4 regions of the Blautia sp. SF-50 genome follow, and region 3 is predicted to be linked to each of the others. Evidence: predicted binding sites of a transcription regulator. Region 3 holds the regulator's gene; each other region holds the start of a gene.
What was found. Region 3 encodes HrcA, which represses chaperone genes, less so after heat shock. Its sites were predicted from a motif close to TGTTAGCACTCNNNNNNNNNGAGTGCTAACA; they were not measured.

Region 1: a site for HrcA is predicted at 1,004-1,034, ahead of BLP57_RS15090 (Hsp20/alpha crystallin family protein). Genes of this name have one in related genera too.
Region 2: a site for HrcA is predicted at 913-943, ahead of groES (co-chaperone GroES). Genes of this name have one in related genera too.
Region 4: a site for HrcA is predicted at 918-948, ahead of htpG (molecular chaperone HtpG). Genes of this name have one in related genera too.

The regions. Positions count from the first base shown of each region.
Region 1 is NZ_FMUW01000035.1:13,889-16,099, forward strand. It holds gene BLP57_RS15085 (nucleoside hydrolase) at 1-11, opposite strand, end outside; gene BLP57_RS15090 (Hsp20/alpha crystallin family protein) at 416-853, opposite strand; gene BLP57_RS15095 (YibE/F family protein) at 1,272-2,018, opposite strand; gene BLP57_RS15100 (YibE/F family protein) at 2,015-2,211, opposite strand, start outside.
Region 2 is NZ_FMUW01000014.1:40,679-42,889, forward strand. It holds gene codY (GTP-sensing pleiotropic transcriptional regulator CodY) at 1-682, shown strand, start outside; gene groES (co-chaperone GroES) at 980-1,264, shown strand; gene groL (chaperonin GroEL) at 1,312-2,211, shown strand, end outside.
Region 3 is NZ_FMUW01000013.1:9,096-11,306, forward strand. It holds gene BLP57_RS09555 (ABC transporter substrate-binding protein) at 1-449, shown strand, start outside; gene hrcA (heat-inducible transcriptional repressor HrcA) at 625-1,668, shown strand; gene grpE (nucleotide exchange factor GrpE) at 1,687-2,211, shown strand, end outside.
Region 4 is NZ_FMUW01000003.1:203,362-205,572, forward strand. It holds gene BLP57_RS18170 (LPXTG cell wall anchor domain-containing protein) at 1-824, shown strand, start outside; gene htpG (molecular chaperone HtpG) at 1,065-2,211, shown strand, end outside.

The DNA.
Region 1 (2,211 bases), on a different contig from region 3:
TTATCTCCCATATATTCACCTCTGTAAAAACTCTTTCCCCAATTTTATAGTATTGCCGAATTTCCGCTGTTTACCTGTTCCAAGTATAACAGAGTGAGGAAAGAGTGTAAAGTTAATCAGAATTCGTTACTGTTCACTCCGTTCTCAGCAACACGCTTCGCGGAATATTACCAGTAAACAATAATCAAAATTCACCTCTGTACTTCAGGCTGAAACGTAAAGAACCCCTCTGCCAGGCATTGGCAGAGGGGTTGAAAAAAGGGGGTTATATTCATTTATATAAACAAATGCGATGTGCAATTTGGAGCTTTAATATTTGCAATATCCGTTTGGGTTGTTCCGGATATTGTTATTATGCTATATCCCATCACCCGGAGCTTGCAATCCAGTACCGGGGCTTCACAATAAATGCTGATCAATCAATAGAAACAAATTTCTTCTCTTCTGCTTCTTTCTTGGTCTCTTCCTTCGGGAAGGTTACATGAAGGATTCCGTTCTCATATTTCGCATGGATATCTTCATGCTTAATGCTCGAGCCTACATAAAAGCTTCTGTTGCAGGTTCCTGTATAACGTTCTCTGCGAACATATTTACCTTTATCATCCTTCTCGTCTTTCTTCTCTTCTCTGGTTGCCTGAATGTTCAGATAACCATTCTTCAGCTGGATCTTCACATCCTCTTTCTTAAATCCCGGAAGATCGATCTCCAGTTCATAATTGCCATCTACATCACGGATATCTGTCTTCATCATATCCTTCACCTGAGGATAAGCATTGGCAGCTGCCTGACGGCCTGTCGGATATCCCATAAAATCATCAAATAAATCTTCTCCGAAAATACTTGGCATTAACATAACTCATTCCTCCTGATCTATATTCGCTGCGTGCTGCGCAGGCGTTTTTAATTTACTGTTTCTGAAAACATCTGCAAATTCTGTAAGAACTTTCTCCGGAAGATTTCTTTTTTCTCTCTTCCTTTGTTCTGTATGTACTATAACACGCATTATTAGCACTGTCAAGAGGCGAGTGCTAATTTCACACTTTCTTCACATTTTCCGTAATTTTACGATCCATTTTTCCGATACATATGTCTGAAGCGCCGAAGATAGAAGGACTCCCAGGATCAGAAATGGAACTGCCTGTAAAAGCACTCCCATAAATACATAAATATAATAACTGCTTTCATAAAAGAGAGCCCACGTCTGCTGAATACAGGAAAGAACATCTGTATCGGGACCATGGATTCCGTATTCAGTGCAGTGGAGATATGCTTCATGAGATCTGTCGAATAATACATCTGATCGATACCGGGACGGTAATAAGGCAGGCTACCGCACCAGATAGCATGACTGCAACATCCTGGAATAGGAACTGGGAATTAAGAATGATCTCCAGGCTATATTGCTGTGTCTGAATGTATGAAAATAATAAAATAGTTCCTCCAAGATAAGCAAACAGCAACGTATTTACCGTTGTACCGATAATTTCTTTCCCAACCTGATAGCCGGAAGCTGTAAGCTCTTTCGCTGTCAGACTGTTTTTATGAGTCCAGACTTCATATACAGAAGATGTTACAGATAATGCTGTATCGATAACAGCCCCAAGAGTACTGAAAACAGTTACAAATATTCCTACATGAAGCATGTTAATATGAAGATCCGTACTGTAATAATACATAAAATCATCTTCTGAAATCTGGATCTCATTTAACCCGTAACTTCCTGATCTCCATGTAATAATATAAATCGGAATAAACAAAAGTAACATTACCAGCAGTGTAGCCAGAAAAGCCGCCCGCGTCTTTGGATTATTTCCGTTCTGATAAAACAGAGAAATATAACAGACACCTGCACCTGCCACCAATATCAGGAGCAGTACAGGAAAACCGGCAGACATCAGCATAATTGAAAAAAACAAAATTACAATATTCCCCGCCAGTGTCATAATTGACATGGCTCCACGCTCTCCGCCAATCAAGATCACCAGAAAAATTAAAATCAATGCAAGAAAAATGATCATTCTCTGACACCCCTTTTCCGTGATGGTATTTTCATAATCACTGAAGCAATAAAAACAGATACCGGTATTGCCAGTACAATTCCAATACTTTCTATCAGAAAACGACAGATATCATATGGAATGTGGTATCTCACGATCGTTATAAAACTTATATCATTATTCATCTTAAGTATGAACATGGGAATCATACCGC
Region 2 (2,211 bases), on a different contig from region 3:
AACCTTAAGTTCCAATATCCTGGTACTCAGTAAGAAAGGTAAGGTTCTGGGAGTCAGTATCTGCCCGGGTGTGGATGAGATCACAGAGCTGATCGATGACAAGATCGGCGGACATATCGACCCGTTATTGAATGAGAGATTTCTTGGTGTTCTTTCCACAAAGGAGAATGTCAATCTCCAGACACTTGGCTTTGAGCATGTACCCGGAAATTATCAGGGAATCGTGAATCCGATCGATATTGCAGGTGAGAGACTGGGAACGTTATTCATGTACCGCAATGATCATCCCTATGATATTGAGGATATTATCGTCAGCGAGTATGGTACAACAGTTGTTGGCCTGGAAATGATGCGTGCGGTTCATGACGAGAACGCAGAAGAAGACAGAAAACAGCAGATCGTTAAATCGGCATTCAGTACACTGTCCTTCTCAGAACTTGAGGCGATCATCCATATTTTTGATGAGCTGGATGGGGATGAGGGTATCCTGGTTGCCAGCAAGATCGCTGACCGTGTAGGTATCACCAGATCCGTGATCGTAAATGCACTGCGTAAATTCGAGAGTGCAGGTGTGATCGAATCCCGTTCATCCGGTATGAAGGGAACTTACATTAAAGTTCTTAATGAAGTGATCTTTGATGAGCTTGAGGAGATAAAAGCACAGAGAAGCAAGAAGGCATAATGTGATCAGCACTGTCAGATGCTTGATATAAGATAAAGAACGTGACAAAAGAGACTTCCCGCTAGCGTGGGAGTCTCTTTTTTGTCTGTTTCATAAAATTAAAATAAATAATGAAATTAAGAAAACAAGAGAAAACAAGAGCATAAAAGAGATAAAACCAGAATAATATAGAAAAACCATATCTTAAAAGGGTTGCGAAAATATGTGAAATTCACTAATATAGCCATAGTGATTAGCACTCGTATAAAGTGAGTGCTAGCAGACGAAGATGAAACTTATAAAGGAGGAACATAGATCATGAAGTTAGTACCTTTAGGCGACAGAGTAGTATTAAAACAGGTTGAAGCAGAAGAGACAACAGCATCCGGAATCGTGCTTCCGGGACAGGCACAGGAGAAACCACAGCAGGCAGAGGTTATTGCAGTTGGACCTGGCGGAGTTGTAAACGGGAAAGAAGTAAAAATGGAAGTAGAAGTCGGAAATACTGTTATCTATTCCAAATATGCAGGAACAGAAGTAAAGATGGATGGAACGGATTATATTATTGTAAAGCAGGAAGATATCCTGGCAATCATTAAATAATATAAACATCTTATCGTATATCAATATAAATAGGAGGTCATTTTATCATGGCAAAAGAGATCAAATACGGCGCAGAAGCAAGAGCAGCACTTGAAGCTGGTGTAAATAAACTTGCAGATACAGTAAGAGTAACACTTGGACCGAAAGGAAGAAATGTAGTACTTGACAAATCTTTCGGTGCTCCGCTTATCACAAACGATGGTGTTTCCATTGCAAAAGAGATCGAGCTTGAGGACGGATTCGAGAATATGGGTGCTCAGATCATCAAAGAGGTTGCATCCAAGACAAACGATGTAGCTGGTGATGGTACTACAACAGCAACCGTACTTGCACAGGCAATGGTACATGAGGGAATGAAGAACCTGGCAGCAGGAGCGAACCCGATCATCCTCAGAAAAGGAATGAAAAAAGCAACAGATGTTGCAGTAGAAGCAATCAAGAACATGAGCCAGGCAATCAACGGAAAAGCTCAGATCGCTAATGTAGCCGCAATCTCTGCAAGTGATGAGCAGGTTGGACAGCTGGTTGCAGACGCTATGGAGAAGGTTTCCAAGGATGGTGTTATCACTGTTGAGGAGTCCAAGACCATGCATACAGAGCTTGACCTTGTTGAAGGTATGCAGTTTGACCGTGGATATATTTCCGCATACATGTCTACAGATATGGAGAAGATGGAGGCAACTCTTGATGATCCGTATATTCTGATCACAGATAAGAAGATCAGCAACATCCAGGAGATCCTTCCGCTTCTTGAGCAGGTTGTTCAGGCTGGTGCAAAGCTTCTCATCATTGCAGAAGATGTTGAGGGTGAGGCTCTCACAACCCTGATCGTTAACAAACTGAGAGGAACCTTCCAGGTAGTAGCTGTTAAAGCACCTGGCTATGGTGATAGAAGAAAAGAGATGCTTCAGGATATCGCGATCCTGACAGGCGGACAGGTGATCTCT
Region 3 (2,211 bases):
TGAGGACCTTTCAGAATGCAGGCGTATATGGAAAAGATAAGATCCATATGGCACCATTTCCGGAATTTGACGAGAAGGTGACCAATATCGCAACCTGGCAGTATGTACTGAATAAAAATTCTGATCATAAAGAAGCAGCTCTGAAGTTCCTTCAGTATGTGTCCGGATATGAGGCCAGTAAAAATTACGGACAGCTGACAAAAATGTGTCCGGCAAGACTGGATGTGATCGAGGATAAGAGTTTTGAGCTGGAGGGAATTGAAATGATTCGGCAATATCTGAAAGATTATAAGCTGAAGGCAAGACCACTGTGTGCCGATTCCATAGAAGCTGTTTCGTCCATGGGGACGGAGTTTCAGAAATATGTGCTGGGACAGAAAACAGAAACGGAATTTTTTGCCGGGGCACAGAACTGCATAGACCAGTATTACAAAAAAGCATCGTACTGATGCTTTTTTTGTTTTGAAAAAATAAGAACTTTTTTTCAAAACATATTGACAAATATTTTACATGGTGATATCTTAAAGACTGTAGATGTTAGCACTCCACCAAAATGAGTGCTAACAGATATAAAAAAAGAATCAACATCCGTCAGGAAAAACAAAAAGGAAAGGAGATGGCTTCATGGAAGAGGTGTTGAATGAGCGCAAACGAAAAATATTACAGGCAATCATCAAGACCTATATGGAGACCGGAGAACCGGTTGGATCCAGAACCATTTCCAAGTATGCGGATCTCAATGTAAGTTCCGCAACGATCCGAAATGAAATGTCAGACCTGACAGATATGGGCTATATCGTCCAGCCTCATACCTCGGCAGGAAGAATCCCTTCCGATAAAGGCTACAGACTTTATGTTAATGAGCTGATGAAGGAGAAGGAAGCAGAGGTTGCCGAGTTACGGGATCTGATCATTGAGAAGACAGATAAGATGGATAAGGTGCTTAAGAAAGTTGCGAAGGTTCTTGCCTCCAATACCAATTATGCCACCATGGTTTCTGTTCCACAGTACAGCGGCAACAAGATCAAGTTCATCCAGCTGTCGAGAATGAGCGAGCTTCAGCTTGTGGCAGTGGTTGTCAGTGACAACAACACAGTCCGGAACCAGATCATCAATCTGGATGAGGAAATGGACGACCAGACGATCCTGAAACTGAATCTTCTTCTTAACACCAATCTCAATGGGATCCCGATCCAGGATATCAACCTTGGGATGATCGCCAGACTGAAGGAACAGGCAGGCAGCCACAGCGGTGTGGTGGCAACGGTTCTGGATGCAGTGGCAGCCACCATTCATGTGGAAGAGGAAGATATGGAGATCTATACTTCAGGTGCAACTAACATCTTCAAGTATCCGGAGCTTGCCGATAAAGAGAAGGCAACGGAGCTGATCTCCGCATTTGAGGAGAAGCATGAACTTGCCGATCTTGTAAAAGAACAGATGTCAGATGGAGAGAATACAGGAATCCAGGTTTACATCGGTGATGAGATGCCGATCCAGACCATGAAGGACTGTAGCATTGTAACTGCCAGATATGAACTGGGAGACGGAATGTACGGAACCATCGGGATCATCGGTCCCAAACGAATGGATTATGAGAATGTAGTGGACAGTCTGAAGGAACTGAAGAATCATCTGGATGACGTTTTGAAAAAGAAGAAAACTTAGAAAGGCGGTAGAAAAAAAGTGTCGGAGGAAACAAAGAAAACATCCGAAGAGCAGGAAGCGGAGAAGGAAATCCCCGTAACTGACGGAGATCAGGAAGAAGAAAACCTGACACCGGAGGGAGAAGATCTGCCGGAGGAAGAAAACAATACTCCAGGCGAAGAAGCTGCCTCAGAGGATAAAAAAGAAGAAAAATCAAAAACTTCCTTCTTCGGAAAGAAGAAAAAAGATAAATCTGAGCAGAAGGTGGAGGAACTTACCGATCGCCTGAAGCGTACCATGGCTGAATTTGATAATTTCCGTAAAAGAACGGAAAAAGAAAAATCCAGCATGTACATCATCGGAGCAAAAGAGATCGTTGAAAAGATCCTGCCGGTTGTGGATAACTTCGAAAGAGGTCTTGCACAGGCACAGGAAGGTGATGCTTTTGCAGATGGAATGAAAATGATCTACAAGCAGCTTACCACAACACTGGATGAGCTTGGTGTGAAGCCGATCGAAGCAGTGGGAAAGGAATTCAACCCGGATTTCCATAATGCAGTGATG
Region 4 (2,211 bases), on a different contig from region 3:
TCAGCGTTACAAAGAAAAAAACAGATAACAGTAAGAAGGCGAATAACCTTACAGGTATCAAAAAGCCATCCGATATCAAAGATCTTCCCAATGGAACCCAGAAAACCCAGAAAGCCCTGAAGCTTCCGGGAACAGTAAAGATCACTACAACAAAGGGAGAGCAGAAGGCATCTGTTAAATGGGATGTTAAGGGATCTTCTTATGATCCGTCTTCTGCAGAACGTCAGATATTTAATGTAAAAGGTACTGTCATTCTTCCGGAGGGGGTTAAGAATCCCAACAAGATCAGTACAGTGATCGCAGTAAGTATTACAGTAAACGGATATCAGGGCACGGAAGCCGCTGCATCGGACAATAAGATCACAGGCATTGATTCCAATGGCAAGTATGATACCAATACAAAGATCACCTTTACAGCAGCTGGTGCAGGGATGGATAATACAAACCCGCGTAAGGGAGATACCAGATATCAGCCGAAGAGCTGGAAGATCACAGAGACCCGTACCTGGGATGGAGAGCCTTATACTGCAACATTCCGTGTCAGCAAGCCGGGAAAATATACTCTGAAAGTTACCTTTGGACAGCAGAAATACGACGGCTCTAGCTGGAAGGATACCGGTACACAGTCAGAAAGTACGGTTACTTTTACGGTATCACAGGCAGCAGTTCTTACTGCGACTCCGAGTCCGGCAGTGACACAGACAAATCAGAAATCTGCAGTGCAGACGGGAGACAGTACACCGATCATGACATTTGTGATCATTTTGATCGTGGCTGTGGTATGTATTGGAGGAATCCTTGTATATCGTAGAAAGAAAAAATAAGAACAGAATGTAGAAGATAGTTTTACAGCACCCTCCGTACAAAAAATGTACGGAGGGATTTTTTTGCACATAGAGATCCGTTTTACATGCTGTTACTAGCACTCTATAATGATGAGTGCTAAATTTTTCTTGACTTTTGTAAAAAGTCGTATTAGTATATATTTATTGAAAAAAACAACAGGTTTCCGGCTCTGTCGGAACATCAGAAATAAAAATAAAAACAAAAGGAGAGTGACATATATGTCAGCAAAACATGGCAGTTTATCAATCAACAGTGAAAATATTTTTCCGATTATCAAGAAATGGTTATATTCCGACCATGATATTTTTGTAAGAGAGATGATCTCCAACGGATGCGATGCGATCACCAAACTGAGAAAGCTGGAAGTTATGGGAGATTATACATTCCCGGAAGGTTACAAACCGGCTGTAAATGTTATCGTTGATCCGGATCAGAAAACTTTGAAGTTTATCGATAACGGTATTGGTATGACAGCAGATGAAGTAGAGGAATATATCACACAGATCGCTTTTTCCGGTGCCACAGAGTTTCTTGAGAAATATAAGGATAAAACAACGGATGATCAGATGATCGGTCATTTCGGACTTGGATTTTATTCTGCATTTATGGTTGCAGATGAAGTTCATATTGATACTCTCTCTTACAAAGAGGGTTCCACACCGGTACATTGGACCTGTGACGGTGGTACGGAGTATGAGATGGCAGACGGAAACAAAACAGAACCGGGAACAGAGATCACTCTTTTCCTCAATGAGGAAAGCCTGGAGTTTGCCAATGAATATCGTATGAGAGAGGTTATTGAGAAATACTGTTCTTTCATGCCGGTAAATATCTATCTTTCCAAAGCAAATGCTGAACAGGAGTATGAAACCATCGATGAGGCAGATCTCCGTGAAGATGATGTGGTAGTTGAACATATCCATGAGGATGCCAAGACAGAGGAAAAGGAGAATGATAAAGGCGAGAAAGAAGTTGTGGAAGTTTCTCCTGCCAAAGATAAAGTAAAGATCAATAAACGGCCGGTATCCTTAAGCGATACACAGCCGCTCTGGATGAAGCATCCAAATGAGTGCACGGATGAAGAGTATAAAGAATTTTACCGTAAGGTATTTATGGATTACAAGGAACCGCTGTTCTGGATTCATCTGAACATGGACTATCCGTTCAACCTGAAAGGTATCCTGTATTTCCCGAAGATCAGGACAGAGTATGATTCCATTGAGGGAACCATCAAGCTTTATAATAATCAGGTATTTATTGCAGATAACATCAAAGAGGTGATCCCGGAATTCCTTCTTCTTCTGAAAGGCGTGATCGACTGTCCGGATCTTCCACTGAATGTTTCTCGTTCTGCACTGCAGAATG